DNA from 4 places in the Streptomyces sp. NBC_00876 genome. Region 3 is predicted to be linked to each of the others. Evidence: riboswitches for the same ligand, from Rfam matches in the RefSeq annotation. Region 3 holds a riboswitch; each other region holds the start of a gene.
What was found. A riboswitch is a leader RNA that binds a small molecule or an ion and turns the genes downstream of it on or off. The one in region 3 is predicted to bind cobalamin.
Positions count from the first base shown of each region.

Region 1: it holds a riboswitch for cobalamin, as region 3 does, so the genes downstream of both, OG782_RS34420 (CbtB-domain containing protein) here and OG782_RS01975 (ABC transporter substrate-binding protein) in region 3, are expected to answer to the same signal.
Region 2: it holds a riboswitch for cobalamin, as region 3 does, so the genes downstream of both, OG782_RS08045 (cobalamin biosynthesis protein) here and OG782_RS01975 (ABC transporter substrate-binding protein) in region 3, are expected to answer to the same signal.
Region 4: it holds a riboswitch for cobalamin, as region 3 does, so the genes downstream of both, OG782_RS25310 (ribonucleoside-diphosphate reductase subunit alpha) here and OG782_RS01975 (ABC transporter substrate-binding protein) in region 3, are expected to answer to the same signal.

Region 1 covers NZ_CP108800.1:7,868,787-7,875,934, reverse strand. Annotated here, with positions in the region: gene OG782_RS34440 (pirin family protein) at 1-360, opposite strand, end outside; gene OG782_RS34435 (tetratricopeptide repeat protein) at 504-887, shown strand; gene OG782_RS34430 (GNAT family N-acetyltransferase) at 1,036-1,545, shown strand; gene OG782_RS34425 (CbtA family protein) at 1,710-2,483, opposite strand; gene OG782_RS34420 (CbtB-domain containing protein) at 2,513-2,728, opposite strand; adenosylcobalamin (AdoCbl) riboswitch at 2,774-2,867, opposite strand; gene OG782_RS34415 (histidine phosphatase family protein) at 3,006-3,575, shown strand; gene OG782_RS34410 (diadenosine tetraphosphate hydrolase) at 3,752-4,291, shown strand; gene OG782_RS34405 (dihydrolipoyl dehydrogenase family protein) at 4,248-5,687, opposite strand; gene trxA (thioredoxin) at 5,804-6,175, shown strand; gene OG782_RS34395 (hypothetical protein) at 6,278-6,841, opposite strand; gene OG782_RS34390 (LacI family DNA-binding transcriptional regulator) at 6,900-7,148, opposite strand, start outside.
Region 2 covers NZ_CP108800.1:1,827,593-1,834,740, forward strand. Annotated here, with positions in the region: gene OG782_RS08025 (alpha/beta hydrolase) at 1-779, opposite strand, end outside; gene OG782_RS08030 (class II aldolase/adducin family protein) at 985-1,647, opposite strand; gene OG782_RS08035 (anion permease) at 1,884-3,149, shown strand; gene OG782_RS08040 (hypothetical protein) at 3,172-3,405, shown strand; cobalamin riboswitch at 3,567-3,697, shown strand; gene OG782_RS08045 (cobalamin biosynthesis protein) at 3,842-4,885, shown strand; gene OG782_RS08050 (cobyric acid synthase) at 4,882-6,423, shown strand; gene cobN (cobaltochelatase subunit CobN) at 6,444-7,148, shown strand, end outside.
Region 3 covers NZ_CP108800.1:421,644-428,791, forward strand. Annotated here, with positions in the region: gene OG782_RS01960 (PRC and DUF2382 domain-containing protein) at 469-1,545, shown strand; gene OG782_RS01965 (ABC transporter ATP-binding protein) at 1,637-2,425, opposite strand; gene OG782_RS01970 (FecCD family ABC transporter permease) at 2,422-3,438, opposite strand; gene OG782_RS01975 (ABC transporter substrate-binding protein) at 3,510-4,550, opposite strand; cobalamin riboswitch at 4,613-4,800, opposite strand; gene OG782_RS01980 (acyl-CoA dehydrogenase) at 5,047-6,984, opposite strand.
Region 4 covers NZ_CP108800.1:5,717,736-5,724,883, forward strand. Annotated here, with positions in the region: gene OG782_RS25290 (family 20 glycosylhydrolase) at 1-643, opposite strand, end outside; gene OG782_RS25295 (helix-turn-helix domain-containing protein) at 748-1,722, opposite strand; gene OG782_RS25300 (hypothetical protein) at 1,804-2,016, shown strand; gene OG782_RS25305 (ribonucleotide-diphosphate reductase subunit beta) at 2,022-3,038, opposite strand; gene OG782_RS25310 (ribonucleoside-diphosphate reductase subunit alpha) at 3,038-5,416, opposite strand; cobalamin riboswitch at 5,557-5,688, opposite strand; gene OG782_RS25315 (GNAT family N-acetyltransferase) at 5,747-6,259, opposite strand; gene mctP (monocarboxylate uptake permease MctP) at 6,376-7,148, opposite strand, start outside.

The DNA.
Region 1 (7,148 bases), 7.4 Mb from region 3:
GATCGCGCGGCCCGAGGTCATCAGCCCGAGTTCGCGCGGGCGCACCGTCTGAAGGCTGCCGAGGCTGTCGCGGTGCAGGACCTCCCCCTCGTGCAGCCAGCTGACCGTCTGCAGGCCCATGTGGGGGTGGGGTGGCACCTGCATCCCGGGTTCGTCGGCGATGTCGTCGGGGCCGTAATGGTCGACGAAGGCCCAGGCCCCGACCATGCGACGGCCCAGGTTGGGCAGCAGTCTGCGGACCTCGGTGGACTCGCCGAGCCGGACCCGGCGCGGGGTGAGGAGTTCACGTACCGGTTCGGCGACGACGAAGCCCCGCCCTCCGCAGACGGAGGGCACAGCCTGGCGATCGAGATTGCTCATGGCGCTCAACCTATTCCTGTGCGAGTCCGGGCGTGCGGCACCCACGCCGAATATTTAGTGGAATGTTAAACTACCTCTGGGTGTTGTGGCCCTTGGACGCGCACGGGACCGGCCCGGCGGGCACCCTCGACCGAGGAGGTCACATGAGCGACACGTACTACGAGTTCGGTACCGCCGCAGAGCGCTGGGAGCGCGCTCAGTTCTTCTTCGAGTCGAAGGAGTACACGACCGCGGCCCGGATTCTGGGCGGGCTCGTCGAGGAGGTCCCGGAGCAGGTCGCACCGCGGCTGCTGCTCGCCCGGGCCTACTACCACTCGGCGCGGCTCGGCCGGGCCGAGGCGGAACTGCGGGCGGTACTGGAGCGCGACCCCGTGGAGCACTATGCGCGGCTGATGCTCGGCCGCACGCTGGAGCGGCAGGGCCGTCGGGCCGAGGCGGGCACGCAGCTGCGGATGGCGGCCGCGCTGTCCGGCGACTTCGGCCCCGGCAGCGGTGTCCGGGCCGCCGTCCCCGGTGGCAGCGCGTAACCAACGGCCCGGTGGCGGCGCGCAGCCGGCAGCCCCGTGGGGGCGTGCAGGCAACAGCCCCGTGGCGGCGTGCAGCCGGCCTCTCCGACGGGCCGCACCCGGATATCCGGGTGCGGTCCGTCGGCGCCCCGTGATACTCCACTCGACCATGAATGCACTTCGAACCACCCGTCTGCTCCTGCGCCCGATGGGCGTCGCCGACGCCGAGCAGATCATCGCGGGCGCGCCCGCGAACGGGGCGTCCTGGGCTCCCGGGTACCCCTCCCCCGGTGACCGGGCGGCGGCCACCCGATTCCTCGGGGCCTGCGCGGACATCGGAGACCCGAGCCCGTTCGGTTCGTACGAGATAGCGCGCCGCGAAGACGGGCTGGTCATAGGCGGGATGGGTTTCCACGGGGCGCCCGACGCGCAGGGGCACGTCACGATCGGCTACGGGCTCGCGCCTTCGGCCCGCGGCATGGGGTACGCGTCCGAGGCACTTCGCGCGCTGCTCCACTTCGCCCGGGACCGCGGCGTCGTCTGCGTGCACGGGGACACGGACCTCGACAACATCGCCTCTCAACGTGTGATGACCGCAGCCGGCATGCACCTCGTCGACGAGGACGCGCAGCTGAAGCACTACCGGATCGACTGGGACGGCTCCACCGGGCAGCAGTGACCGGAGACGGTACGCGGCAGAGCCCGCCGGGGGCCTCCCGGCGGGCTCTGCCGTTGCGCACTCGCCCGGCGCGGCGCCACGTGACCGCGCCGCACCATACGCACCTGTCCGCGCCGCGATTCCGCACCGGCCGGTGCGGAATCGGCCGGCCGGTGGGGCGGGGGTCAGCCCACGGCGGTGGCGGCCCGCTTCACCTCTCCGTTCCCGGCGGTGACCGCGGCGGGCCTCGGCACCAGCAGTCGTTCGGTGAGATAGCCGAAGAGCAGACCGAAGGTGGTCCAGAGCGTTACCTGGACCGCGAGCGTGGCCAGCCGGAACTGCCACAGCAGGGTGGCCGGGAAGTCCTTTCCGACCTCGTTGAACGACGGCAGGAACGCATAGGAGAGGCCGATCAGCAGCACATAGCCTGCCGCCGCGGCGATCGTCGCGTTCCAGTGGCCGAGGCGAGGGGCCAGCCGCTTGCCGAGGATGACGGCGGCCACGGCCAGCAGCACGCTCAGGGCCACCATCAGGAAGAACAGCGCGGTGCGTTGGCCGATCGTGTCGGGGTTGCCGACAGCCGGCGGATTGGCCGGGTACTTCAGGAACGGCACGATGTACACGGCCAGCAGGGCCGCCCCCGAGATCAGCGCAGCCGTGGCCCGCGGGCCGAACCGGCCCATCCGGCCGAGGGCGTAGCAGAAGACGAGTGCGGCGATGCCGCCGATGGCCACGCCGAAGACGAGCACACCGGTGGCCAGGCCGGCCGTGGACTGCATGGTACGGCTGACGAGTTCCTCGCCGCCGCCGTGGTCGTGGCTGTGCGCCTCTTCGAGGGCGATGGCCGCGTCCACCCGGGACTCACCGAGGAAATAGGCGACGAGCAGCGCGAGCGCACCCGCGACGAGGCCGGCCAGCATGCCGCGGACCAGCAGGGCTCTGACAGATATGGAGTTCATGAGGGATTCCCCTGGATCAGCCGGATGGATCAGTGGCAGGGGAAACCGAGCAGGTGGCGCCCGTCGTGGACCCACTCGTGCACGCCTTCGCCGGAGATGAGCGCGGTGGCGCCCTGCTCGGCGCCGACGAAGTAGAGCAGGATCAGCATGACGATGCCGAAGAGGACCGCCCAAGGGGCAATGGCCTTCAGCGAGATGGGGGTGATGGCGGGTGCGCCGGTGGCGGGGGCAGCAGTCTGTGCCATGGCAGAACCTCCTGTGGGAACACGCGTCCCGATCGTGGTGCCTGAGACGAAGGTGCTGGGTCTGACTTCCCGCACAGGTACGGGTTCACAGTGGCGCGACCGTGCCGGATTCTCACCGGACTTCCGTCACACCCTCGTCATGTCGTCGCGACCATACCGCCTGGACGCGGACGCCGCCATGGTGCCGCCGAGGGGGCCGCGGGCCCCGGATGCCATGGTGTGCTTGGCCAAGTGGCCACAGTTCAGGGAGTTGAGAGCGGTCTTGACGGTACGGGTGATGTTGATCTCACCGGCGATGAACGCCGCGTTGCGCGAGGCCCGGTTCGCGGGTGATGCCCCGCTCGACGAGTCCGGGCTCCGGCAGGCCCGGGCCGCGGCGGAGGCGGTACCTGACGCGGACCTGATTCTGCACGGGCCCTCCGGACGCTGCGCCCTGACGGCCGACGCACTGGGGCTCCGGTCGACTGCCGACAACGCCCTCGGTGACTGGGAGTTGGGCCGGTGGACCGGCGCACGGCTGGAGGAGGTGGCTGCGCGCGAGCCGGACGAGGTGGCTGCGTGGCTGGCCGATCCGTCAGCCACGCCGCACGGCGGAGAATCGCTGCTTGACCTGTGTGCCCGAGCGGGCACCTGGCTCGACTCGCTGCACGACAGTGACGCGGGGCGGGTACTGGCGGTGGTCGAGCCTGCCGTGGTGCGGGCCGCGCTCGTTCAGGCGCTGGCCCTGCCGCCGCAGGCATTCTGGCGTCTCGATGTGGCCCCGCTGACCCTGACGGAGTTCAGTGGCAGGTCGGGGCGGTGGAACCTGCGCTGCGGCCGGCCGCTCACGGCGGAAGCGGCCGCCTGAGCCGCGGACGGAGCGGGGGAGAAGCCGGAGAAGCCCCGGTGCGCGTCGGGCTCCTCGTCGAGGTGGGGACTGGATCCTGCTCGTACCGCCTTTGCGGACCGAGCAGCTGCCGGTCGCAGGTGATTTCCCCGGCATCGTCAGGCGGGGTGGTGAGGGCAACCGGGTAGGTTCCGGCCATGGTTGATGACTGGCGGACGGACCGGATCGGTAGTGCCCTGCGAGGCGAGAACCCCGCAGTCCTGCGGCGCTTGAACGCGGGGTTCGCGGCTATCGGCGATGTGCAGTTCCTCCCGGGCTACTCAGTGCTCCTGGTGGACGATCCCGAGGTGGAAAGACTGTCGGACCTGCCCGTGGAAAAGCGGCTGGCCTTCCTGTCCGACATGGATCAACTCGGAGAAGCAGTCGAGCGAGCGTCCCGTCGCATGGATGCGGCCTTCCGGCGGGTCAATCTGGAGATCCTGGGCAATACCGACGGGTTCCTGCATGCGCACGTATGGCCCCGGTTCGACTGGGAGCCGGCCGACTTGGTGCGAAGGCCGGTATGGCTCTATCCCCACGACAGGTGGACCGACCAGCGGTACTCACTCGGTCCGCAGCACGACTCGCTGCGCGAGGCGATCGGGGAAGAGCTGGACCGGAATGCAATTCCGGTCACAGCACCGGCGGCGGTGCCTAACCCCGGTACGTCTCCAGCAGCCGGAGCCAGATCTCGCTGATCGTCGGGTAGGCCGGGACCGCGTGCCAGAGCCGGTCGAGGGGTACCTCGCCCGCGACCGCGACGGTCGCCGAGTGCAGCAGTTCACCGATCCCGGGGCCCACGAAGGTGACACCCAGCAGGATCTCCCGGTCGAGGTCGACGACCATGCGGGCCCGGCCCCGGTAGCCGTCCGCGTACAGGCCGGCACCCGCCACTGCCCCGAGGTCGTGGTCGACGGCCCGGACCCGGTGGCCGGCCCGTTCCGCCTCGGCGAGGGTGAGGCCTACCGAGGCTGCCTCCGGGTCCGTGAAGACGACCTGGGGGACGGCCGCATGATCGGCAGTCGCTGCGTAGGGGCCCCAGCGGTCGTCCTCCCGGAGCGGTACACCCTGGGCGCGGGCGGCGATCGCGGCCCCGGAGATGCGGGCCTGGTACTTGCCCTGGTGGGTCAGGAGCGCGCGGTGGTTCACGTCGCCGACGGCGTAGAGCCATGTCGTGCCCTCGACCCGGCAGCTGTCGTCGACGGTGAGCCAGGAGCCCGGCTTCAGGCCGACCGTCTCCAGGCCCAGGTCGTCGGTGCGCGGGGCACGGCCGGTGGCGAAGAGGACCTCGTCCGCCTCGACGCGTTCGCCGTTGTCGAGCTCCACGGTGACCGGTCCGTCCGGGTCGCCGCGCCGTACCGAGGTGACCGAGACGCCGGTACGGATATCGGCTCCCGCCTCGGTCAGCGCCTCGGCGACCAGCTCACCGGCGAACGGCTCCATCCGGGGCAGCAGTCCCTTGCCGCGGACCAGCATGGTGATCTCGGCGCCCAGGCCGCCCCACACCGTGGCCATCTCGACGCCGACCACTCCCCCGCCGACGACGGCGAGGCGCCCGGGGACCTCCTTGGCGCTGGTCGCCTCCCGGCTGGTCCAGGGGCGGGCGCCGTCGATACCCGGCAGACCGGGGACCACGGCCCGGCTTCCCGTGCACACGGCGACGGCGTGCCGGGCGGTGAGCCGGTGCTCCGTGCCGTCGGGCGCCGTGACGGCGACCGCTTTCGTGCCGGTCAGCCGGCCGTGGCCGCGGTAGATGTCCGCGCCGATGCCCTCCAGCCAGGCGACCTGTCCGTCGTCCTTCCAGTGGGAGGCGTACGCGTCGCGGTGGGCGAGGACGGCTGCGGTGTCCAGCGGCCCCTGGACGGCTCCGGCGAGGCCCGGGACACGTCGGGCGTCGGCGCGGGCCACGACCGGGCGCAGCAGGGCCTTGCTGGGCATGCACGCCCAGTACGAGCACTCTCCGCCGATGAGCTCCGACTCCACGATCGCGGTGCTCAGCCCGGCGGCCCGGGCGCGGTCCGCCACGTTCTCACCGACGGGACCCGCCCCGATGACCACGACGTCGTACACGACAGGCTCCACAACATGTGTCATGGGCTCCATCTTGACCGGGGGTGTGGGCGGGGGCCACATGGGCAGGCGGAATAGCGCAAGGCCAGGCACCGTTGTCCCGGACACGTCCGAACGGGCACAGGAAGAGGTAGCAGAGCATGAGCACCGTAGAGCTCACCAAGGAAAACTTCGATCAGGTCGTCAGTGAGAACGAGTTCGTCCTGATCGACTTCTGGGCTTCCTGGTGTGGCCCGTGCCGGCAGTTCGCGCCGGTCTACGAATCGGCGTCCGAGCGTCACGCGGACCTGGTCTTCGCCAAGGTCGACACGGAGGCGCAGCAGGAGCTGGCGGCGGCGTTCGAGATCCGGTCGATCCCGACGCTGATGATCGTCCGGGACAACGTGGCGGTCTTCTCCCAGCCCGGCGCGCTTCCGGAGGCGGCGCTGGAGGACGTCATCGGCCAGGCCAGGAAGCTGGACATGGACGAGGTCCGCAAGTCCGTCGAGGACCAGCAGAAGGATCAGAAGTAGGCGACGCTTGCAGCACGACGGCCGGGCCCGGCCGGTGATGGCCGGGCCCCGGCCGGTTCGTGCGATGGCGGCAGCCGTCCGGGGAGTGGTGACGCGGCGTCCTCAGCCGTTCGCGTTCGGCTCCGGGTCTGTCTCCGTGCCGGATTCCGCGTTGCCGGTATCCGCGCCGGGTACCGCGTTGCTGGTCCCCGCGTCCGACTCCGCGTTCGTCTCCGCGCCTGATTCCGCGTCTGTTTCCGAGATCCGGACCGAGAGCCCGTAGTCGAGTTCCGAGCCGTCGATCAGCAGCGCCTCGACGGTGTGTGTCGCGGGGTCGATGTCGGCCACCATCCCCTCACCGGAGTACCGGGGGTAGCCCGTCTCGCCCATCTCCCCGGTCGCGGCCACGACCGCCGAACGGATGGCGTTGCCGTGGACCCGGGCGGCCGGTGAGGCCCCCGTACGGGGGACGTCGGCGGACGCCTCCTGAGCAGCGGACACCTCAGGAGCGGAGTCCGTGTTCCCGGAGCCGTTCTCGTTCGCGCCCTCGTCCCCGGAGTCCTCGCTCTCGGTGCCCTCGTCTTCGGCGCTCTCGGTGCCTTTGTCTTCGGCGGCCTTGCCCTCTTCGCCCCTGTGGTCGGTGAATGCGGGGACCAGCAGGATCTCGTACCTCTGCGGATGACTCATGGTCATGACGCTAGGCAAGGGGTGTCCGCCGCGCATGTTGCCGCGCTGACGCGCGGGCTCAGCTGGACTCCCGGTGGACGGCCCGGGCTCTCAGCAGGTCGTGCCGCTCGGGTTCCGTCCTGGGGCGGCGCACCAGTCGGTCCACGAGATCGGCCAGCGGCTGGACCGTCGCCAGCTCCATCCGGACGCTGCTGAGCCGTGGGCGCAGCAGCCGGCCGAGCATGGAGTCGTCCGCGCCCACCACGGCGGCCTGGGCGGGTACCTCGATGCCCGCGTCCTGCAGTGCCCGCATCACGAGCATCGCGTA
Region 2 (7,148 bases), 1.4 Mb from region 3:
TCGAGGACGAGGCCGCAGATCCGGTCCCTGAGCGCGGAGTTGGCGCAGGCGTGCAGGGCCATCGAGGCGCCGGTGGACCAGCCGTGCAGGATGACCTTCTCGGCGCCGTAGCGCACGGCGAAGCGGATGGCGGCGTCCAGGTCGCGCCATTCGGACTCGCCGAGGTGGGAGAGTCCGTCCGGGGAGCGCGGGGCCCCGGCGTCGCCGCGGTAGGCGAGGTCGAGCACCGGCAGCTGCTGTCCGTGCAGGAAGCCCATCACGTTCAGCGGGTGTTCCCGGGTGGTGCCGATGCCGTGCACGGTGATGACCCAGGTGTCACGGGGCCCGGGAACGAACCAGGCGGGCAGGCCGCCGAGTTCGCCGGGGATCTCCACCTCGCGGAAATCGAGGCCGAGGGCCGTGGCGGGGTCGCCGCTGTACAGCTCCGGGGTGAAGCGGACCTGGGCCCCGGGGAGCAGGGTGCCGCGGCTGACGCGTTCCAGCCGGCGCACGACGGTGTCGGGGGCCTGGTGGGCCTGGTCGATCACCGGTCCCACGACGGCGTGGACGTCGTCGCCCACCAGTCCGTAGGTACCGGGGCGCAACGACGTGAAGGACCGGGTCAGGGTGACCTGTCCGGCCGCCGTCGCATGCACGGTGAGCCTGCGGTCTGCGGGGAGGGGACGTCCGGACGGCGCCTTGAGGGCGACGTCGCCGGCGTACCGGCCGGCCGCGACCGCTGCCGCACCGGCGCCGAGGATGGTGGTGACGACTGCTGCCGTCGCTTTAGCCGGGCGCACGGCTTCAGTGTCCGGGGCGCCACCGCACGCTGCCAGCGGACGGGGGCCGTCCGGGGAGGGGGCCGTCCGGCGGGCGGTACGGCAAGGGGCGTCCGGTGCGGAGCCCACACGGCCGGAGCCCACACGGCCGGAGCCCACACGGCCGAGGCCCACACGGCCGGAGCCCGCCGGGCAGCGGCAGGCCGAGGCCGGGTCCGGACCTGATTCAGCCGGGCTGCTGCCCGTATCCCTTCAGCGCTTCCTGGACGTCGCCCAGCTGGTCCGGTGTCAGCAGGGCCGGGGAGCGGCCGGGCACGGAGCTCGCGGCCAGCCAGACGCGGCAGAGCCATTCGAGCTGGGCGGTGCGGTCGTACGCCTCGTCGAGGGTGGCGCCGTAGGCGACCGTGCCGTGGTTGGCCAGCAGACAGCCCGTCCGGTCGCGCAGGGCCGTGAGCATGTTCCCGGCCAGCTCGTCGGTGCCGTACCGGGCGTAGGCGGCGACCCGGACGGGGCCGCCCAGCATCGCGGCGGCGTAGTGCACCGACGGGACCTCGGCGACCAGGGTGGAGACGGCCGTGGCATGCACCGCGTGGGTGTGCACGACGGCGGCGGCGCCGGTGTTCCGGTAGACCGCGAGATGGAGCGGGAGCTCGCTGGTGGGGGCCAGCTCGCCGAGGACCCGGTTGCCTTCCAGATCGACGCCGACGGCGTCCTCGGGCCGGAGCCTGTCGTACGGCACTCCGCTCGGGGTGACCAGGACGGTCGCGCCGACCCGCGCCGACACGTTGCCGGAGGTGCCGACGACGAGACCCTCGGATGCTGTCCTGCGGGCCGTGGCGACGACCGCGCCCCAGGCCTGTTCGATCGAATCCCGCCGCTGCTCGCTCATACGAAGATCCTTTCAACGGATGAGCGACACCTTGCCACCCCTCCCGCGAAGGCCCGCCCGAACCCCGGATTCCGGGCCCACACCGGCCTGTGCCGGAATCGCACCACCGGCCGACACCCGAACAGGGCAGTGGCACTCCGGTTGGGGTCACCACAACGCCCTTCCCAGTTCATCTTCCGTTCACCCAGATTGCCTACGGTCCACGTGCCACTGACGTCGAACGATTGCCTGGGTAAATGGAACACATCACGCTGCTGCTCGCGATTGTGATCGTGACAGCTCTAGTGTTCGATTTCACGAACGGTTTCCACGACACCGCCAACGCGATGGCCACCACCATCTCGACCGGTGCACTCAAACCCAAGACAGCGGTGGCCATGTCCGCCGTTCTCAACCTCGTAGGCGCGTTCCTGTCGGTGGAGGTCGCCAAGACGATCTCCGGCGGGATCATCAACGAAGACGGGCTCAGAACCGAGGTCATCTTCGCGGCCCTGGTGGGCGCCATCCTGTGGAATCTGCTGACCTGGCTGGTCGGACTGCCCTCCAGCTCCTCCCACGCACTGTTCGGCGGCCTCATCGGCGCCGCGGTGATGTCCGCGGGCTGGTCGTCGGTCGACGGCGGCACCGTGGTCACCAAGGTGCTGCTCCCCGCGGTCGCCGCGCCGGTCGTCGCCGGTCTCGCCGCGCTGCTGGCCACCAAGCTCACGTACCGCATCGGCGGGAAGATCCGCAGCGACGCCCAGGGGAAGGCCACCGCCAAGGGCTACCGCGCCGGCCAGATCGCCTCGGCCGGGCTGGTCTCCCTCGCCCACGGCACCAACGACGCGCAGAAGACCATGGGCATCATCACGCTCGCCCTGGTCACCGGCGGCGTCCTGGCCCCCGGCTCCAACCCGCCGGTCTGGGTCATCGTGAGCGCCGGCCTCGCCATCGCGCTCGGCACCTACCTGGGCGGCTGGCGCATCATCCGCACCATGGGCAGCGGCCTGACCGAGCTGAAGCCGCCGCAGGGCTTCGCCGCCCAGACCAGTGCGGCCACCGTCATCCTGGCCTCCTCGCACCTCGGCTTCTCCCTCTCCACCACCCAGTCCTGCTCCGGCGCCGTGATGGGCGCGGGCCTCGGCCGCAAGGGGGGCGTGGTCCGCTGGTCCACCGCCACCCGGATGTTCGTCGCCTGGGGTCTGACCCTGCCGGCCGCCGGACTGGTCGGTGCGGGTGCCGAGCTCCTCACCAAGCAGGGCACCTGGGGCGTCGTGGTCGTCGCGGCGCTGCTCATCGCCGGCTCCGGAGCGATCTGGATGCTGTCGCGCCGCAAGCCCGTCAGCCACGAGGACGTCGCCCCGGCCGGTGCGGACGCCGAGCCCGCGGGGGTCGTCACCACGGCCATCGCGGCCGTCAGCCCGCCGCCCACCGCGGCCGCCCAGACCACCCACGACCTCACGGCCACCATCCCGGCCCCGGCCGGACCCGTCTCCGACCCGGCCCGACCCGCCACGGTCTAAGAGCCTCCGGTAAGGACAGATCATGCACATCGACTGGGCCGCCCTCGGCACCGTCTTCGGCGTCTCTCTCGTCGCCACCGTCGCGCTGGTGGGCCTCTTCACCCTCGGCATCGTCGGCCTCTCCAAGCAGCCCGAACCGGCCGCGCAGGGCGGTTCGGCGGGCGGATCGCTCATGCTGGCCCGTGCCGGCGCGTACGTCTGCTTCGGACTGTGCGCCGCGGCGGTGGCCTACGGCATCTATCTGATCGTCGCCTGACGCCACACCCGCCCCATTCCGCTCGTACGCATCGGGCCGGACACACCTCGTGTGTGTCCGGCCCGATGTGTGTCTGCGCACACTGCGCCGCCGCAGGTCAACGGCAAGTTGACGGGTGTTCGCGGAGCGTGGTGGACTGCCGGAGCCATTACGGCGACAGCAGAGGAAGCCGGTGCGAATCCGGCGCGGTCCCGCCACTGTCACCGGGGAGCAGTCCCCCACCCGTACGTCACGGTCCACGCAAGCGGGCTGGAAGACCGGGGGAACTGCGGATCCGGAAGCCAGGAGACTCTCGTCGCCGGTCACGTCGAACCAGGGCGCGGACCCTGAGTGAGGACATATCGTCATGCCCGCCTGCCGTGCGTCCATTCCTGTACCGCTTCTGCCAGCAGTTGCCCGTACGAAGGTCCTTCGAGGCGTAACGGCCGGCTGAACCGTGCGTGCCGATCGCATTTTCGCGTACGGCGCCACGGCCGGTCTGATCGGCGATCTGCTGCTCGGTGATCCCCGCAGGGGGCACCCGGTCGCCGCCTTCGGGCGGGCCGCGGCAGGCGTCGAACGCCGTCTGTGGCGCGACCACCGCGGGTGGGGCGCACTGCACACCCTGATCTGCGCCGGAGGCGCCGCCGGGGGCGCAGCGCTGGCCTCCCGTGCGCTGCGCCGCCACCCCGCCGCGTCCGTCGCCCTGACCGCCGCCGCCACCTGGTCCGTCATCGGCGGTACGTCGCTGGGGCGCGAGGCCCGGGCCATCGGTGGCGCGCTCGCCGCCGGGGACATCGACCTGGCCCGTGAGCGGCTGCCGCATCTGTGCGGCCGCGACCCGCACTCCCTGGACGGGCCGCAGATCGCCCGTGCCGTCGTGGAGTCCGTCGCCGAGAACACCTCGGACGCCGTGGTCGGCGCCCTGGTGTGGGGCGCGCTGGGCGGGGTCCCCGGACTCGTAGGCTTCCGGGCCGCCAACACGCTCGACGCGATGGTCGGCCACAAATCGCCGCGCTACCGGCGCTACGGCTGGGCCTCGGCGCGCCTCGACGACGTCGCGGGCTGGCCGGGCGCCCGGCTGACGGCCCTGCTCGCCGTGGCCGCCGGGGGGCGGCCACGGGGAGCGGTCCGGGCCTGGCGGGCGGACGCGGCCAAGCACCCGAGCCCCAACGCGGGCCCGGTGGAGGCCTCGTTCGCGGGCGCCCTCGGCGTACGGCTCGGCGGGACCCTCGCCTACGGCGGCCGGGTCGAGCACCGGCCCGTGCTCAACGGGGAGACCGGCCGGGCGGTGGAGAGCGCGGACATCGAACGCGCCGTACGGCTGTCGCGCCGGGTGAACGCGCTGGCCCTCGGCGTGAGCGTGGCGGCCCGCCTGGGCATCGGCCTCGCGGCACGGCGCATCGCGGGCTCCCGCACCCCGGGGGCCACCGGCGCAGCGCCCCGTACCGCAGCGCCCCGTACCGCAGGACCTCGACTCTCTGGACGGAGACGGACATGAGCGGTGGACTACTGGTCGCCGGGACCACATCGGACGCGGGCAAGAGCGTCGTCACGGCGGGCATCTGCCGCTGGCTGGTGCGCCGGGGCGTGAAGGTGGCGCCCTTCAAGGCGCAGAACATGTCGCTCAACTCCTTCGTCACCCGCGAGGGCGCCGAGATCGGCCGCGCCCAGGCCATGCAGGCCCAGGCCGCCCGGGTCGAGCCCACCGCCCTGATGAACCCGGTCCTGCTCAAGCCCGGCAGCGACCGCTCCAGCCAGGTCGTCCTGATGGGGCGCGCGGTCGGCGAAATGAGCGCCCGCGGCTACCACGGCGGCCGGCAGGAGCAGCTTCTGTCCACCGTCGTGGACTGCCTGGAGCAGCTTCGGGGCACGTATGACGCAGTGATCTGCGAGGGGGCGGGCAGTCCGGCCGAGATCAATCTGCGGCGCACGGACATCGTGAACATGGGCATCGCACGGGCGGCACGCTTCCCGGTGGTGGTCGTCGGCGACATCGACCGCGGCGGGGTCTTCGCCTCGTTCTTCGGTACGACGGCGCTGCTCGCGGCCGGGGACCAGGAGCTGATCGCCGGCTATCTGGTCAACAAGTTCCGCGGCGACGTCTCCCTGCTGGAGCCCGGCCTGGACATGCTGCTCGACCTGACCGGACGGCCGACGTACGGGGTGCTGCCGTTCGCCCACGGCCTCGGCATCGACGAGGAGGACGGGCTGCGGGTCTCGCTGCGCGGCACCGTACGGGAGTCCGTCGTCGCCCCGCCGCACGGCGAGGACATCCTGCGCGTCGCCGTGTGCGCCGTGCCGCTGATGTCGAACTTCACCGATGTCGACGCGCTCGCCGCCGAACCGGGCGTCGTGGTGCGGTTCGTGGACCGCGCCGAGGAACTGCACGACGCGGACCTCGTCATCGTGCCCGGCACCCGCGGCACCGTGAAGGCGCTGGCCTGGCTGCGCGAGCGCGGGCTCGCCGACGCGCTGCAGCGGCGCGCCGCCGAGGGACGCCCCGTCCTGGGCATCTGCGGCGGCTACCAGATCCTCGGCGAGCACATCGAGGACGACGTGGAGTCGCGCGCCGGGAAGGTCGACGGACTCGGACTGCTGCCCGTGCGCATCCGGTTCGACCGCGAGAAGACCCTCGCCCGGCCGGCCGGCGAGGCGCTCGGCGCCCCCGTCGAGGGGTACGAGATCCATCACGGCGTCGCGGACGTGCGCGGCGGCGAGCCGTTCCTCACCGACGGCGGCGGGCAGCGTCTCGACGGCTGCCGCTCCGGAGCCGTGTGGGGCACCCACTGGCACGGCTCGCTGGAGAGCGACGCGTTCCGGCGCCGCTTCCTGACCGAGATCGCGCGGGCCGCCGGCCGCCGTTTCGTCCCCGCCCCCGACACCTGTTTCGCCGAGCTGCGCGAGGAACAGCTCGACCGCCTCGGCGACCTCATCGAAGAACACGCGGACACCGACGCGCTGTGGCGGCTCATCGAGTCGGGCGCACCGGCAGGACTTCCCTTCATCGCCCCCGGAGCACCTGGAGCACGCGCATGAACGCCCCGTCGAACGCCCCGCTGAGCACCGTGCTGCTGTTGTCGACCGCCGACACGGATCTCCTCGCCGCCCGCGCCTCCGGCGCGCCCTTCCGGATCGGCAACCCGACCCGTATCGACGCCCGGGAGGAACTGCCCGCGCTGATCGAGGGATCCTCCGTCGCCGTGGTCCGCCTGCTGGGCGGCAAGCGCGCCTGGGAGGACGGGCTCGCGGTCCTGAAGGCGTCGGGCATCCCGACCGTGCTGCTCGGCGGTGAGTCCGTGCCGGACGCGGAGCTGATGGCGGACTCGTCCGTACCGGCCGGGGTCGTCGCCGAGGCGCTGCGCTACCTGGTGGAGGGCGGGCCGGACAACCTCGCCGAGCTGGCCCTCTTCCTCTCCGACACCGTCCTGCTGACCGGGCACGGCTTCGCCGGACCGCTGAAGATGCCCGAGTGGGGGCTCCACGGCAGCCGTACGTTCACCGAGGGCCGCCCGACCGTCGGCGTGCTCTTCTACCGGGCGCACCACCTCTCCGGCAACACCTCGTTCGTCGATGTGCTGTGCGACGCCGTCGAGGCGCGCGGCGCCAACGCCCTGCCCGTGTACTGCGGTTCGCTGCGCGGCGCCGACGCCGGACTGTACGAGCTGCTCGGCCGGGCCGACGCCCTGGTCGCCACGGTGCTCGCGGCCGGCGGCACCCGGGCGTCGGACGCCTCCGCCGGGGGCGACGACGAGGCCTGGGAC
Region 3 (7,148 bases):
CGTCTGTCGGTGCGGAAATCGCAACGCCGTTGCGATTTCTGGCGAAAGGATGCGGCTGCGCCCAGCGGGTGTCAAGGGTTTCCCGGAAATTCGCTTCGCAGCGGCAACGGCCTGCTCAGGGGCGGTGCCGGGCGGCCGGCGCACACGCCCCGCGGCCGGTGCCGGACGAGCGCGAGAGGGGGCCGCTGCCGGGCGCCGCGCGTCCGGTCGTCCCGCTCCGCCGCCCCCGCCCTCACCGGCGGCCGGATTCGCGGCACACCCAGACCCGTTCACTCGATTGGCCTAATCGGGATTCGGGCCCCGCAGCGGCGTCGCGCGGGGCCTGCGCCGACACGGCACGGGTACGGCGACCGGCCTGCGGGGGCCGGGCGGTTGCAGCGTCCATCCGGGTGAGGCGCGATGGAATCCGGACGCGCCTCCCCTGCTGGAGCCACCCACAGGACGCGCCCGGGCGAGGAGGAATCGGTCATGGGAGCCGCTGACGGTTTCACGGATTCCGGAGAGCTCGACGGCCTGACGGTGTACGACACCGCGGGCGAGAAGATCGGCAACGTGGGGCGGGTGTATGTCGACGACAACACCGGCCGACCGGACTGGATCACGGTGAAGACCGGCCTGTTCGGCATGAAGGAGAGTTTCGTGCCCCTCGCCGGAGCCCGTCGCGTGGGCTCCGACCTGCACATCTCGCATACGAAGGACCTGGTGAAGGAAGCTCCGCGGGTGGACGCGGACGCCCACCTGTCCGTCTCCGAGGAGGAGGAGCTCTACCGGCACTACGGCCTGAGCAGGAACACCAAGGCCGCACTCGGTGACCGGGCGAACGCCGGCGGCACCGCGGGTGCCGGTGCGCCGACCACGTCCGGGACCGGCACCATGGGCGCCGCCGGAGCCGGCGCGGCCGCGGGCGCCGGAGCCATGGGCGCGGCAGGCGCGTCCGGGACCGGCCGGACGCAGGTGGCCGGCACCACGCCGGGCACCTCGGCGGCCGGCATGACCGGTGCGGGCGCCGGAGCGGGCGCCGGAACCGGGAGGCACCGGGACACCGAGACCTCGGGCACGGCCCGCCCGCTGGTCGGGGCCGGAGCGGGTTCCGAACGCTCCGCCGCCGACGGCGTCGGCGGCAAGGAGGAAATGATCCGCTCCGAGGAACAGCTGCACATCGGCACCGAGGAGTACGAGAGCGGCAGGGCCCGCCTGCACAAGTACGTCGTCACCGAGAACGTCACCCGGACCGTGCCCGTCTCGCACGAAGAGGTACGTGTGGTGCGTGAACCGCTGCAGCCGGGCGACAAGGCGGCCGCCCGCGCGGACATCACCGAGCAGGACGTGGAGGTCACCCTGCACGCGGAACGCGCCACGATGCGCAAGGAGACCGTGCCGGTCGAGCGGGTGCGGATGGAAACGAAGAAGGTGACCGAGCAGAAGGAAGTCTCCGCCGAACTGCGCAAGGAGCAGATCGACTACGCGGACGGCACCACCAAGAGCGGCAAGGACATGGGCGGGAAGGACATGGGCGGCGAGTTCGGTCAGGGCCGGCGCCGCTGACCCCCGCGCACCGCGTCGGTCCGGCCGCACCGGACAAGCGAGGGGCGGACCCGCTCACGGGGTCCGCCCTCTCGTGTTCCCCGGGAGGACGTCAGGGCCGCTCCGGACGGAAGCGCACCGAGGGCCGGCCCTGCGGGCCGTCCGGTGTCACGACGGCCCGTACCCGGTAGACGCCGGCGATGAGTTCCTCGGTGATCACCTCCGCCGGTGTGCCGGCCGCGACCACCCGTCCCTCGTTCATCACCACGATCCGGTCACAGAACATCGCGGCCAGATTGAGGTCGTGCAGGGCGACGACGGCGGTCAGCGGCAGCGAGGTGACCAGGGACATCAGTTCCAGCTGGTGCTGGATGTCCAGGTGGTTGGTCGGTTCGTCGAGCAGGAGCTCACGCGGCTGCTGGGCCAGCGCCCGGGCGATCTGGACGCGCTGGCGCTCCCCGCCGGACAGGGTGTGCCAGGACTGGTCGCGGCGTCCGGCCAGACCGGTCCGCTCCAGCGCCTCGTGCACCGCGCTCTCGTCCGCGGCCGTCGGCGCCGACCAGGCGCGGCGGTGCGGGATGCGGCCCAGGCGTACGACGTCCACGACATTCAGCTCGACCTGGGTGACGGCGTGCTGGTCGACCACCGCCACCCTTCCGGCCACGGTGCGACGGCCCACTGCGGTCAGCGGATCGCCGTCGAGGGTGACCGCACCGGCGTCCGGGGCCAGGACTCCGGCCAGGATCCGCAGCAGGGTGGACTTCCCGGAGCCGTTCGGGCCGATCAGCCCGATGGTGGCGCCGGGCGGCGGGGCGAGCGAGACGCCGTCCAGGATGAGGCGGCCGCCCGCCGACCGGCTGACCCGGTCGGCCCGCAGGCCGCCGGCGGTGGTCCCGGTCATGTGGCCCGCCGGGTGCGGTAGAGGACCAGGACGAAGGCGGGCACCCCGATCAGTGCGGTGACGACACCCACCGGAACCTCCTGCGGATCGAGGACGGTCCGGGCGAGGGTGTCGACCCAGACCAGGAAGACGGCGCCGGCGAGCGCGGTGACGGGCAGCAGCCTGCGGTGGCCGGCGCCGGCGAGGGCGCGGGCCGCGTGCGGCAGCACCAGTCCGACGAACCCGATGGCGCCTGCCGAGCTCACGAGCGCGGCGGTCAGCAGCGCGGTCGTGCACAGCAGGACGATCCGGGTGCGCCCGACATGGACACCGAGGGTGGCGGCCGCGTCCTGGCCGAAGGCGAAGGCGTCGAGCGTACGGGCGTGGCCCAGACAGATCAGCAGCGTCACCCCGAGCACGGCGGAGCAGATCCACACGTCGCTCCAGCCGACGCCGCCGAGCGAGCCGAGGAGCCAGAACAGCACCCCGCGGGTCTGCTCGGCGTCGGCGGCGGTCATCACGACGAAGGAGGTGAGCGCGGAGAACAGCTGCATGGCCGCGACCCCGGACAGCACGACACGGTCGGTGCTGCCGCCGAGTGTGTGGCTGAGCAGCAGGACCAGGGCGAAGGAGCACAGCGCCCCGATGAACGCGCCGGCCGACAGGGACACCGCTCCCCCGCCGGCCCCCAGGACGACGACCACGACCGCGCCGGTCGAGGCGCCGGAGGAGACGCCGAGGACGAACGGGTCGGCGAGCGGGTTGCGCAGCAGGGACTGCATGACGGTGCCGCAGACCGCGAGCCCGGCGCCGCAGACGGCGGCGAGCAGGGTTCTGGGCATGCGGAGGTTCCAGATGATGCCGTCCCGGATCGGGCTCAGCGGCGACTGCCCGAACCCGAGGTGGGCCGCGACCGTGGACCGCACGTCGCCGACGGAGATCCTGGCCGGACCGATGGTGACGGCCACCGCGACGGACAGGGCGAGCAGCAGGAGCCCGCCGGCCCACAGGAGCCCGCCGCGGATGGAGCGGATGCCGGGACGCCCGCGCCCACCGTCCGTGGGGGGCGTGCGCTCGCGTACCGCTGCGGCCTGTCCGGTGTCCGTCACCCCGCGAGCCCGAAGGTACGCAGCCCCGCGGCGACGAGTTCCACGCCCTCGACCGTCCGGATGGACGGGTTCATGGCCTGGCCGCTGAGCAGCACGTAGCGCTGGTGCCGGACGGCGTCCATGTTCTTCGTGGCGGGGTTGGACTCCAGGAAGGCGATCTTCTTCGCGGCGCTCTCGGCGGTCTGCGACTTGCGGGTCAGGTCACCGATGACCAGCACGTCCGGGTTGCGGTCGGCGACGGTCTCCCAGTTGATCTGCGGCCATTCCTCATGGGTGTCGTCGAAGGCGTTCTCCGCACCGAGTTCCCGGGTGATGATGCCGGGCGCGCCGCAGCAGCCGGCCAGGTACGGGGCCTCGGAGTTGGCGAACCAGTACATGAGGGAGGCGCCGGAGGCGTCGATGCCGCTCGCTGCCTTCCGTACCCGGGCGCGCAGCTCGGTGACGAGCTTCTCGCCCCGCTCCGGAACGCCGAACACCTCGGCCAGGTCGCGCACTTCCGCGTACACGCTGTCCATGGTCAGCGCACCGGTGCGGACCCCGTCGCCGTCCTTGGTGTTGTCCTTGGCGGTGCAGTCGGCGGGCGAGACGTAGGTGGGGACACCGAGCTTCTCGAACTGCTCCCGGGGAGCGACGCCGCCCTTGGCCAGCGTGGACTCGAAGGACGCGCTGACGAAGTCGGGCTCCTGGTCCAGGACCTTCTCGGACGAGGGGCGGTTGTCGGAGATCCTCGGGACGCCGGCGTTGGCCTTCTCCAGGCCCTTCATGACCGGGTCGGTCCAGGTGGCCGTGGCGGCCAGCCGGTCCGCGAGGCCGAGCGAGAGCAGGATCTCGGCCGATCCCTGGTCGACGGGGACGGCACGCTGCGGGGCGGCCTTCACGGTGACGGTGCGTCCGCAGTTCTTCAGCGTCACCGGATAGCCGTCGGCTCCCGGGGACTTGGCGGCGGAGCTGTCCGCACCGCCGCCGCAGGCCGTCAGCAGGAGGAGTGAGGCGGTGAGCAGGGCGGCGGATCGGGCGGGGCCGGCTATGGGCGGCACGGAGTACCTCGGCGTCTCTGGGCCCATGCGCGGGGCCCGGTGTACGGAGTTCCGCGGCCCGGTCCCGGACCGCGGGTGCCAGCAGGTCTTCGGACTCGGGTTCATGCGGACGGGGCGCCTTCCCGGGAAACCGTGGGTCTCCCAGTGGCCGTGGCCCCGCCCGTCCCCCTCACCGCTGCGCGTCAGCTCCGGATTCGCACCGGATTCCCTGACCCCTACGTGGAGTTCGACTGGCTCCGGGCACGCTACCACGAGCTTCTGCGCAGCTCAGCGGCGGTGCGGCCGGTGCTGCGGGCTCCCCGTCGTGCCCGGCCCGGCGGGGACGCCGGGGGCCGACGGGGCCGACGGGCGGCATGGCGCCCGATGTAGCCGCCCCCGCGCGAGGCCGTCGCGCGTGGGCGGCGTCCACCCGTTCACCTCTTGTGGCGAACCGATTCCTCACTCATGTACTGCGGCGTTCCGCACCACCGCGACGGCGCCCTTCGCGCAGTGCGCCTCATCGCTCACCCCCGGCAGGTGTCCCGCTCCGCGTCCGGTGCCAGGACGCGCCCGGGTCGTCGTACGCGTCGATGTACCCGGCTCCCGTGATGGGCCAGTCGGCGAGCAGTTCCTCGGGAATCGCGAAGGATTCGGCCAGGGCCGGCAGATGCGCGCCGACGGCGGAGACGAGCCCTTCGACGGTCTCCGCCAGCCCGTCGGCCTGCTCCGCGGTCAGCCGGCCGCCGACGAGCAGGTCACCGGTGTTGCGTTCGATCCAGCGCAAGGCGAACAGCCGGGCCAGTTCTCTCAGCCGCTCGCGGGCCCGTCCTTCGGGCAGGGCGTCGACCGCGTCCGCGTACGCGTCGGCCGCCAGCCGGTACGCATGGGCCTCCACCCCTCGCAGCGCGGGTCCGGCGGCCGCGTTCCACCGCTCCAGCGGGTCACCGTCCCCGGCCCGTGCGATGCGCGCCCCGGCCCGCGCGAACCAGGTCCGTTCCACGTGCGCCAGGAGCCCGGCGAGGAACCTCGGATCGGTGAGGTCACCGGGAAGCGGTGCGGCGCCGGGACCGGGACCGGGACTGGGACCGGGACCGGGACCGGGACCGGCCAGGGTGTCGGGCCCCGCGGCGAAGACCATGTCGGCGGCCGCCTTGACATGGATGGCGAGGTTGTCACCCTCCGCGGTGATGGCACCCTCCACGCCGGTGACGAGTTCGGTCATGCCGTTGTGCTCCAGCAGGCCCTGCGCACCGCATCGTTCGCGGCACTCCACGATCACCGCCCTGGCCTGCCAGGTGATCCACCCCTTGGCGATGTCGACCAGCCGCTGGACCTCCTCGCGTTCGGCGGCCGGCCGGTCCGCCGCCGCCTCCCAGCGGGCGAGGACCCGGCGGTGCAGCAGGCTCATCGCGAAGACGGTGGCCATGGCCTCGGCCAGCGGGCCGTGATGGCTGCGGTGGGCGATCACCGGCACCCGCGGCGACGGGCGGATCCCCGAGATGTACCGGTGGCCGCCGTAGCGCACCGCGACGGCCAGGGTGGCGCGGGCGGAGCCGACCGCACTGGCGCTCATACAGATCCGGCCGGCCGTGACGCGCGCCACCGAGGTGAGGAAGCGGCGCCTGCGGCCCGCGGTGCCGCTGCGGAACTCTCCGTCGTCGCCGACCCGGCCCTGATCGCCACCGAGCAGCGCGCCTCGACCGACGAACACCTGGTCGAAGGAGGTCAGGCAGTGGTCCACGGGGCTGCCCATCCGCGCGGGCAGCCTGCGGACCCGCACCCCCGGCAGGGCGCGGACGTCGTCGGTGAGCGGCACCAGGAGGAGGAAGACCCCGTGGTCGGTGCCGCCGACGATCAGCCGGGCGGCGACGAGCCCCGTCTTGGGGCCGCCGGCCGGACCGGTGTTGGGCATGAACTTCTGCGCCCCGGGTCCCGGGGTGTTCAGGACGAATCCGTCCCGTTCCCGGTCGTACGTGGCGGTCGTCTCGACGGCGGCGGCGTCGTTGCCGTGCGCCACCTCCGTACAGAGGAACGTTCCTGTCCGCCGGAGCCGGAGGAAGTCCGACAGATCGCGGGGGTTGTCGGGGTCGTGGTCCAGGAGGGTGCCGAGGAAGAGGTTGTAGTGGATTCCCGCGACGGTGGTCAGCGCGGGATCCAGCGGGGCGAGCCATTCGTGCAGCGCGGCCAGCGCACGCGGGTCGGCGGCCAGCCGGGCGCCGCTGTCCAGCGCCTCGTTGAGGCGGTGCAGCCGGGCGTACGTGAGCGCGAGCCGCTCATCGGGCGAGGGCCCGGGAGGGGGGCCGGACGGGCGGCGAAACGGTTCGGTGGCGACGAGCCGTCGCCAGAAGCCGTGCTCCCGGCGGGCCTCCTCGCCGAGAAGCACCGTGGTGAGCCGGTCCACGACCGGTTCGGTGCCCGCGCCTGCGAATCCGGCACTGTCGATCATTGTGGTCATAAGACAAGAACGAGCGGGAAACAGTCAGGACACCCGATACCAGTGTCAGGACACCCTATTCCGGCAGGCGGGGCCACCGGGCCCGGCCGCCCCGCCACAGCGGCCGGCACTCGCACCTTGTGGACGCACGGCCCCGCCCGGAGGGCGCGCTCGTCGCCGCCCGT
Region 4 (7,148 bases), 5.3 Mb from region 3:
AGTAGCCCCAGAACGCCGACTCGGGGTCGACGTCGCTCCTGACCTTCGCCTCGATCCAGAGCTGGTTGAGCTTCTGCGAGGCCATGTCCTTCATCAGCCGCTCGAACCAGGGCAGCGAGACGTTGATGTAGCAGGCGCAGACCCCGACTCCGCGCTCGCGGTACGCGGGCACGTCGGTCGCCGAACCGCGCGCGGCCCGGCCGTCGTCGTTCAGCAGCTGGAGCACCGTACGCGAACCGTAGAACACCCCGGCCGACGTCGCGGCGGTGACCGTGAGCCGGTCGCCGACGTCGAGGCGGTAGCCCTCCGCGCCCAACGTGCTCTTCAGGGACGGGTCCTGGCGCAGCACGATGTCGCCGGACCGGGCCTTGGCCCGTGACACCGGGGCCTTCCCGGCCAGTTCGCCCGCGAACCGCGCCGCATCGGCGGCGGTGCGCTGCTCCGGTACCCCGTCGAGCACGATCCTGGCCCGGTCGGTCAGGGCGAACTCCCCCTCGCCGGGCTGCCACTGCCGCAGCGAGGGCAGCACCTCGGGCGGCGGCGCGGCGGCCGCCGCTCCGTCCTCGGCCGAGGCGCTCTGCAGGGGCAGCAGAGTGGCGGCGAGCGCGGCCACCACGGCCCCGATGGTCCTTCGTCCAGTCATCCGGATGTCCATGCGCCCGACCCTGACGCGTCGCCGACGGCCCGGTCCATGGACAGGTGAAGGAATCGGTTGGACGAATGATCCGACGTCAGATCAGTGAAACCTCAGGCGACTTCGTTCAGTTCGGCCGGGCCGCGGAAGGTCCGGCGATACGCGTTCGGTGTGGTTCCCAGGGAGCGTACGAACTGATGGCGGAGTGCGGCTGCGTTGCCGAAGCCGGTCTGTCCGGCGATCGTGTCCATCGTTTCGTCGGATGTCTCCAGGAGGTGCTGGGCCAGCAGCACCCGCTGGCGCAGCAGCCAGCGGTACGGCGTGGTGCCCGTCTCCTGCTGGAAGCGGCGGGCGAACGTGCGCGGTGACATGTGCGCCTGGGCGGCGAGCTGTTCGACGGTCATCTCCTGGTCGAGGTGACGTTCCATCCAGGCGAGCGTGTCGCCGACCGTGTCGCAGCGGTTGCGGGGCAGCGGGCGCTGGATGTACTGCGCCTGCCCGCCGTCGCGGTGCGGCGGAACCACCATGCGGCGGGCGATGGTGTTGGCGGCGGCGGGCCCGTAGGCCTGGCGGACCAGATGCAGACAGGCGTCGATCCCCGCGGCCGTGCCCGCCGAGGTGATGACGGAGCCCTCGTCCACGTACAGCACGTCCGGCTCGACGATCGCCCGGGGGAAGCGGCGGGCCAGCTCGTCGGCGTGCCGCCAGTGGGTGGTGCAGCGCCGGCCGTCCAGCAGGCCGGCCGCGCCGAGCATGTACGCCCCCGAGCAGACGCTCAGCACCCTGGCTCCGCGGTCCACGGCCCGGCGCAGTGCGTCCAGGGCCGCCTCGGGGAACTCCCGGTCGCCGAAGCGGCTGCCGGCCGGGACGGCGATGAGGTCGGCCTCCTCCAGGCGGTCGAGGCCGTGGGGGGTGGTGAGGGTGAACCCGGCATGGGTCCGGAGCGTCGGACCCTCGGCGGATACCACGGCGAAATCCTGCACGGGCAGGCCCTCGTCGCTGCGGTCGAGTCCGAAGACCTCGCACAGGACGCCGAGTTCGAAGGGGTGGACCTCATCGAGGAGCAGGGCCGCGACATTCTTCAGCATGTCCCCAGTGTGGCAGTAATTCGATGCTGCATGACAGTCCTGCCACTGCCGCGACCGGCCGGAATCCACGACAGTAGAGACATGAACACATTCCTGAACTACTTGGGCACAGCGGTCGTTTTCGCACTCTTCCTGGCGCCGACGCTGGTCGGCCTCGCCCGCGAACGCCGCATCGACCGCCAGCTCCGGGAGGCGGAACGGGGCCGGAGCGCGCAACCCCCGCAAACGGCGGACGCCGCACGGCCGGTGAAGGCCGCACGGCGTCCGTACGTCAGGAGCTGGGCGAGGATCTGAAGGATCTAGAAGTCGTCGTCGAAGCCGACCGTGCCCTCGACGGCCACCTGGTAGGCGGACGGGCGGCGCTCGAAGAAGTTCGTCAGCTCCTGGACACCCTGGAGCTCCATGAAGGAGAACGGGTTCTCCGAGCCGTACACCACCGGGAAGCCCAGCCGGGTGAGCCGCTGGTCGGCGACGCACTCCAGGTACTGGCGCATCGACTCGGTGTTCATGCCCGGCAGGCCCTCGCCGCACAGGTCGCGGCCGAACTGCAGCTCCGCCTCGACGGCCTCCTTCAGCATGTCGGTGACCTGCTGCTGGAGGGCGTCGTCGAAGAGCTCCGGCTCCTCCTTGCGGACGGTGTCCACGACCTCGAACGCGAAGTTCATGTGCATGGTCTCGTCCCGGAAGACCCAGTTGGTCCCCGTGGCGAGGCCGTGCAGCAGACCGCGCGAGCGGAACCAGTAGACGTACGCGAAGGCGCCGTAGAAGAACAGCCCCTCGATGCACGCCGCGAAGCAGATCAGGTTCAGCAGGAAACGGCGGCGGTCGGCCTTCGTCTCCAGCCGGTCGATCTTCTCGACCGAGTCCATCCACTTGAAGCAGAACTGCGCCTTCTCGCGGATCGACGGGATCTCCTCGACCGCGTCGAACGCGGCCGCCCGGTCGTCCGGATCGGGCAGGTAGGTGTCGAGCAGCGTCAGATAGAACTGGACGTGCACGGCCTCCTCGAAGAGCTGCCGCGACAGGTACAGCCGCGCCTCGGGGGAGTTGATGTGCTTGTACAGCGTCAGCACGAGGTTGTTGGAGACGATCGAGTCACCCGTCGCGAAGAACGCGACCAGCCGGCCGATCATGTGCTGCTCGCCCGGCGAGAGCTTGGCGAGGTCCGCGACGTCGGAGTGGAGGTCGACCTCCTCCACCGTCCAGGTGTTCTTGATCGCGTCCCGGTAGCGCTCGTAGAAGTCCGGGTAACGCATCGGCCGCAGGGTCAGCTCGAAGCCCGGGTCCAGCAGGTTCTTGTTCTTGTCGGTGCTCATTACTGGCAGGCCTCGCAGGACTCGGGGTTTTCCAGGGAGCAGGCGATCGCGTCCGCGTCGGGCGCGGGCGCCTGCTCCGGAATCGGGGCGGCGGACGCCGCACGGGCGATCCGGGTCGCCGGGCGGGAGCGCAGGTAGTACGTCGTCTTCAGCCCCTGCTTCCAGGCGTACGCGTACATCGAGGAGAGCTTGCCGATCGTCGGCGTCTCCAGGAACAGGTTCAGCGACTGGCTCTGGTCGAGGAACGGCGTACGGGCCGCCGCCATGTCGATCAGTCCGCGCTGCGGGATCTCCCACGCCGTGCGGTACAGCGCCCGCACCTCCTCGGGGATCCAGGCGAAGCCCTGGACGGAGCCGCTCGCCTCGCGCAGCGCCTCACGGGTCCGCGCGTCCCATACGCCGAGCTTCTTCAGCTCGTCCACCAGATAGGCGTTGACCTGGAGGAACTCACCGCTGAGCGTCTCGCGCTTGAAGAGGTTGGAGACCTGCGGCTCGATGCACTCGTACACGCCCGCGATCGAGGCGATCGTCGCCGTCGGCGCGATGGCGAGGAGCAGGGAGTTGCGCATCCCGGTCTTCGCGATCCGGGCGCGCAGCGCGTCCCAGCGCTCCGGCCAGTTCAGCTCGGTGTCGTAGTGGTCCGGGTGCAGCACACCGCGGGCGGCGCGCGTCTCGGACCAGGCGGGAAGGGGGCCCGAGCGCTCCGCGAGGTCGCAGGACGCCTCGTACGCCGCGAGCATGATCCGCTCGGAGATCTTCGTCGACAGGGCGCGGGCCTCGGGGGAGTCGAACGGCAGCCGCAGCTGGAAGAAGACGTCCTGGAGACCCATCGCGCCCAGGCCCACCGGCCGCCAGCGGGCGTTGGAGCGCCCGGCCTGCTCGGTCGGGTAGAAGTTGATGTCCACGACCCGGTCGAGGAAGGTCACGGCGGTACGGACCGTGGCGTCGAGACGCTCCCAGTCGATGGTGCCGCCCTCGACGAACGCGCCGAGGTTGACCGAACCGAGGTTGCAGACGGCCGTCTCGCCGTCGTCGGTGACCTCGAGGATCTCGGTGCACAGGTTCGAGGAGTGCACGACGCGGCCCGGCTCGGCGGTCTGGTTCGCGGTCCGGTTGGAGGCGTCCTTGAACGTCATCCAGCCCTGGCCGGTCTGGGCGAGGGTCCGCATCATCCGGCCGTACAGCTCACGGGCCGGCATGGTCTTGCGCGCCAGGCCCTTGGCCTCGGCCGCCCGGTAGACGGCGTCGAACGCGTCGCCCCACAGGTCGACCAGCTCGGGCACATCGGCCGGGGAGAACAGCGACCAGACGCCGTCCGCGTCGACCCGGCGCATGAACTCGTCCGGGATCCAGTGCGCCAGGTTGAGGTTGTGCGTACGCCGCTGGTCCTCGCCCGTGTTGTCGCGCAGCTCCAGGAACTCCTCGATGTCCGCGTGCCACGTCTCCAGGTAGACGGCGGCGGCACCCTTGCGCCGGCCGCCCTGGTTGACCGCGGCGACGGAGGCGTCGAGCGTCTTGAGGAACGGCACGATGCCGTTGGAGTGCCCGTTGGTGCCGCGGATCAGCGAACCGCGGGCGCGGATACGGGAGTACGAGAGGCCGATGCCGCCCGCGTGCTTGGACAGGCGCGCCACCTGGTGGTAGCGGTCGTAGATCGAGTCCAGCTCGTCCAGCGGCGAGTCCAGCAGATAGCAGGAGGACATCTGCGGGTGCCGGGTACCGGAGTTGAAGAGCGTGGGGGAGGAGGGCAGGTAGTCCAGCCGGCTCATCAGCCCGTACAGCGCGGCGACCTCGGCCAGCGCGCGCTCGGAGGTGTCCTCGGCGAGCCCGGAGGCGACGCGCAGCATGAAGTGCTGCGGCGTCTCGGTGACCTGGCGGGTGATCGGGTGGCGCAGCAGGTAGCGGCTGTGCAGGGTGCGCAGCCCGAAGTAGCCGAAGCGGTCGTCGGCGCCGTCGGCGAGCGACTGCGCCACCAGTGCGTCGAGCGCGGCCGCGTGGAGCGTCACGAACTCGGCGGTACGGTCCGCGATCAGGCCCTCGCGGTGTCCGACGGCCACCGATGCGGAGAACGACGTCGCGCCCTGTCCGGCCGCCTCGTCCGCGATGGTGCGGGTGAGGAGACGGGCGGCGAGCCGGGAGTAGGCGGGGTCCTCGGAGATCAGGCCCGCGGCGGCCTCGGTGGCCAGCGAGCGCAGCTCGGCCTCGTCCGACCGGGCGTTGCGGCCGCGCAGCGCGGCGGCGGCGACCCGTCCGGGGTCGGTGTCGGGCAGATCCGCGGTGAGGCCGGTCAGGGTCCGCAGCAGTGCGGTCCCCGGTGCGTCGCTCGTGGTTCCCGTTGACTCGGCCACTGAAACCGGATCGGCTGGCGCGATGGTCACGTGGTGCTCTCCCTCGCTCGGCTCGGGGCCGGCGGGGGAGCGGGGGCAGCCGGGCGGAGCCGGGCCCGGGCAGGGCGGCACTCCGTGCGGCGTCCACCGGCCCATCCACGAGGCCCGGACGTCTGGGCATCCGGATCGGTCGAGCCGGATGCGCTGTCGGCAGGTCCTCGGACTGACGGGTGTGCAAAAGCACACCGAATACACCGTTGCGGGACAGTTCCGGATTCGCACCGGATTTCCCTGCGGCGACAACGAGCACGAGCATACATGTGGGGGCCGCCGGATGAGGCAGCCCCCACATGTTGTGTCGTGCGAGATCTCAGAGCGCTGTCACGGCGTGGGGCGGAGCTCCAGCCGGTACGTCAGCAGCTTGAGGTCATCGATGGGATTCCAGTCCCTCTCGGGGGTCCTGACGAAGCCGAGGCGCTCATAGATCCTATGGGCCGCGTGCATGGACGGCTGCGTCGAAAGGACGATCCCCGTGACCCCCGCGGTGTCCCGCGCGCGCTCGACGCAGGCCCGTACGAGCGCTTCGCCCGCCCCGGCCCCGCGGGCCTCCCGGGAGACCGCGAGCATCCGGAACTCGGCCTCGTCCGGCGCCGCGATATCGGCCCACGGATTGCCCGGCGGGGCGTAGGTGACCCCGCCCAGGACCCGGCCCCGGGCGTCCGCCGCCACCAGCACCCCGGCCTCGGCCGCGCGGCGGGGGACGTCGCGCAGTCTGACCAGGTACGGGTCGTCGGCCCCGTAGTCCAGGAGTCCGTCACCGAGATAGGCCTCGGCGGTGATCTCGCCGAGGAGGGCGTGTTCGGCGGGTTCGACCGGCCGGATCGTTATGTCCATACGCGGAGTCTGCCGCACGCGGGGGCCGCGACCGCAAGGGATTTCCCCGGCACGCGAACGGGCCGCCGCACCCCTGCGGGGAGGGGTGCGGCGGCCCGTGATCCATACGTCCGGGGTCAGTGACCGCCCGGCGCCCCGGCCGTGGCCGGCGGGAGCTCCGTCTTCACGCCCGGGTCGCCCGCGTCCGCCGTGTAGTCGCCCGGTGAGGTCTCGTCGACCCCGGCGGGCGCCTTCACGGCGTTCAGGACGAAGGTGAGGACGACGACCACCACGACGTTCAGCACGAAGGCCGTCAGACCGATGTAGCCGATCTCGCCGAGACCCGGGATCTCCTTGGAGGAGCCGCCGAAGTGCTTCTGGGTTCCGGTGGGGTTCGCGACCCCGTACGCGGCGAGCGTCCCGTAGACCATGCCGACCGCCCAGCCCGCGAGCAGCGCCCAGCGGTGGAACCACCGGGTGAACAGCCCGCCGACCAGGGCCGGCATCGTCTGGAGGATCCAGATCCCGCCGAGCAGCTGGAAGTTGATCGCGACCGTCTTGTCCATGGTGAGGACGAAGGCGAGCGCACCGACCTTCACCAGCAGCGACACCAGCTTGGAGACCTTGGTCTCCTGTGCGGGCGTCGCGTCGGGCTTCAGGAAGTCCTTGTAGATGTTGCGGGTGAACAGGTTGGCCGCGGCGATCGACATGATCGCGGCGGGCACCAGTGCGCCGATCCCGATGGCGGCGAAGGCGACCCCCGCGAACCAGTCGGGGAACATGGTCTCGAACAGCTGCGGGATCGCCAGCTGGCCGTTGTCCACCTTGACGCCGGCGGCGATCGCCATGAAGCCGAGCAGCGCGAGCAGCCCCAGCATCAGCGAGTACAGCGGCAGGATGGTCGTGTTGC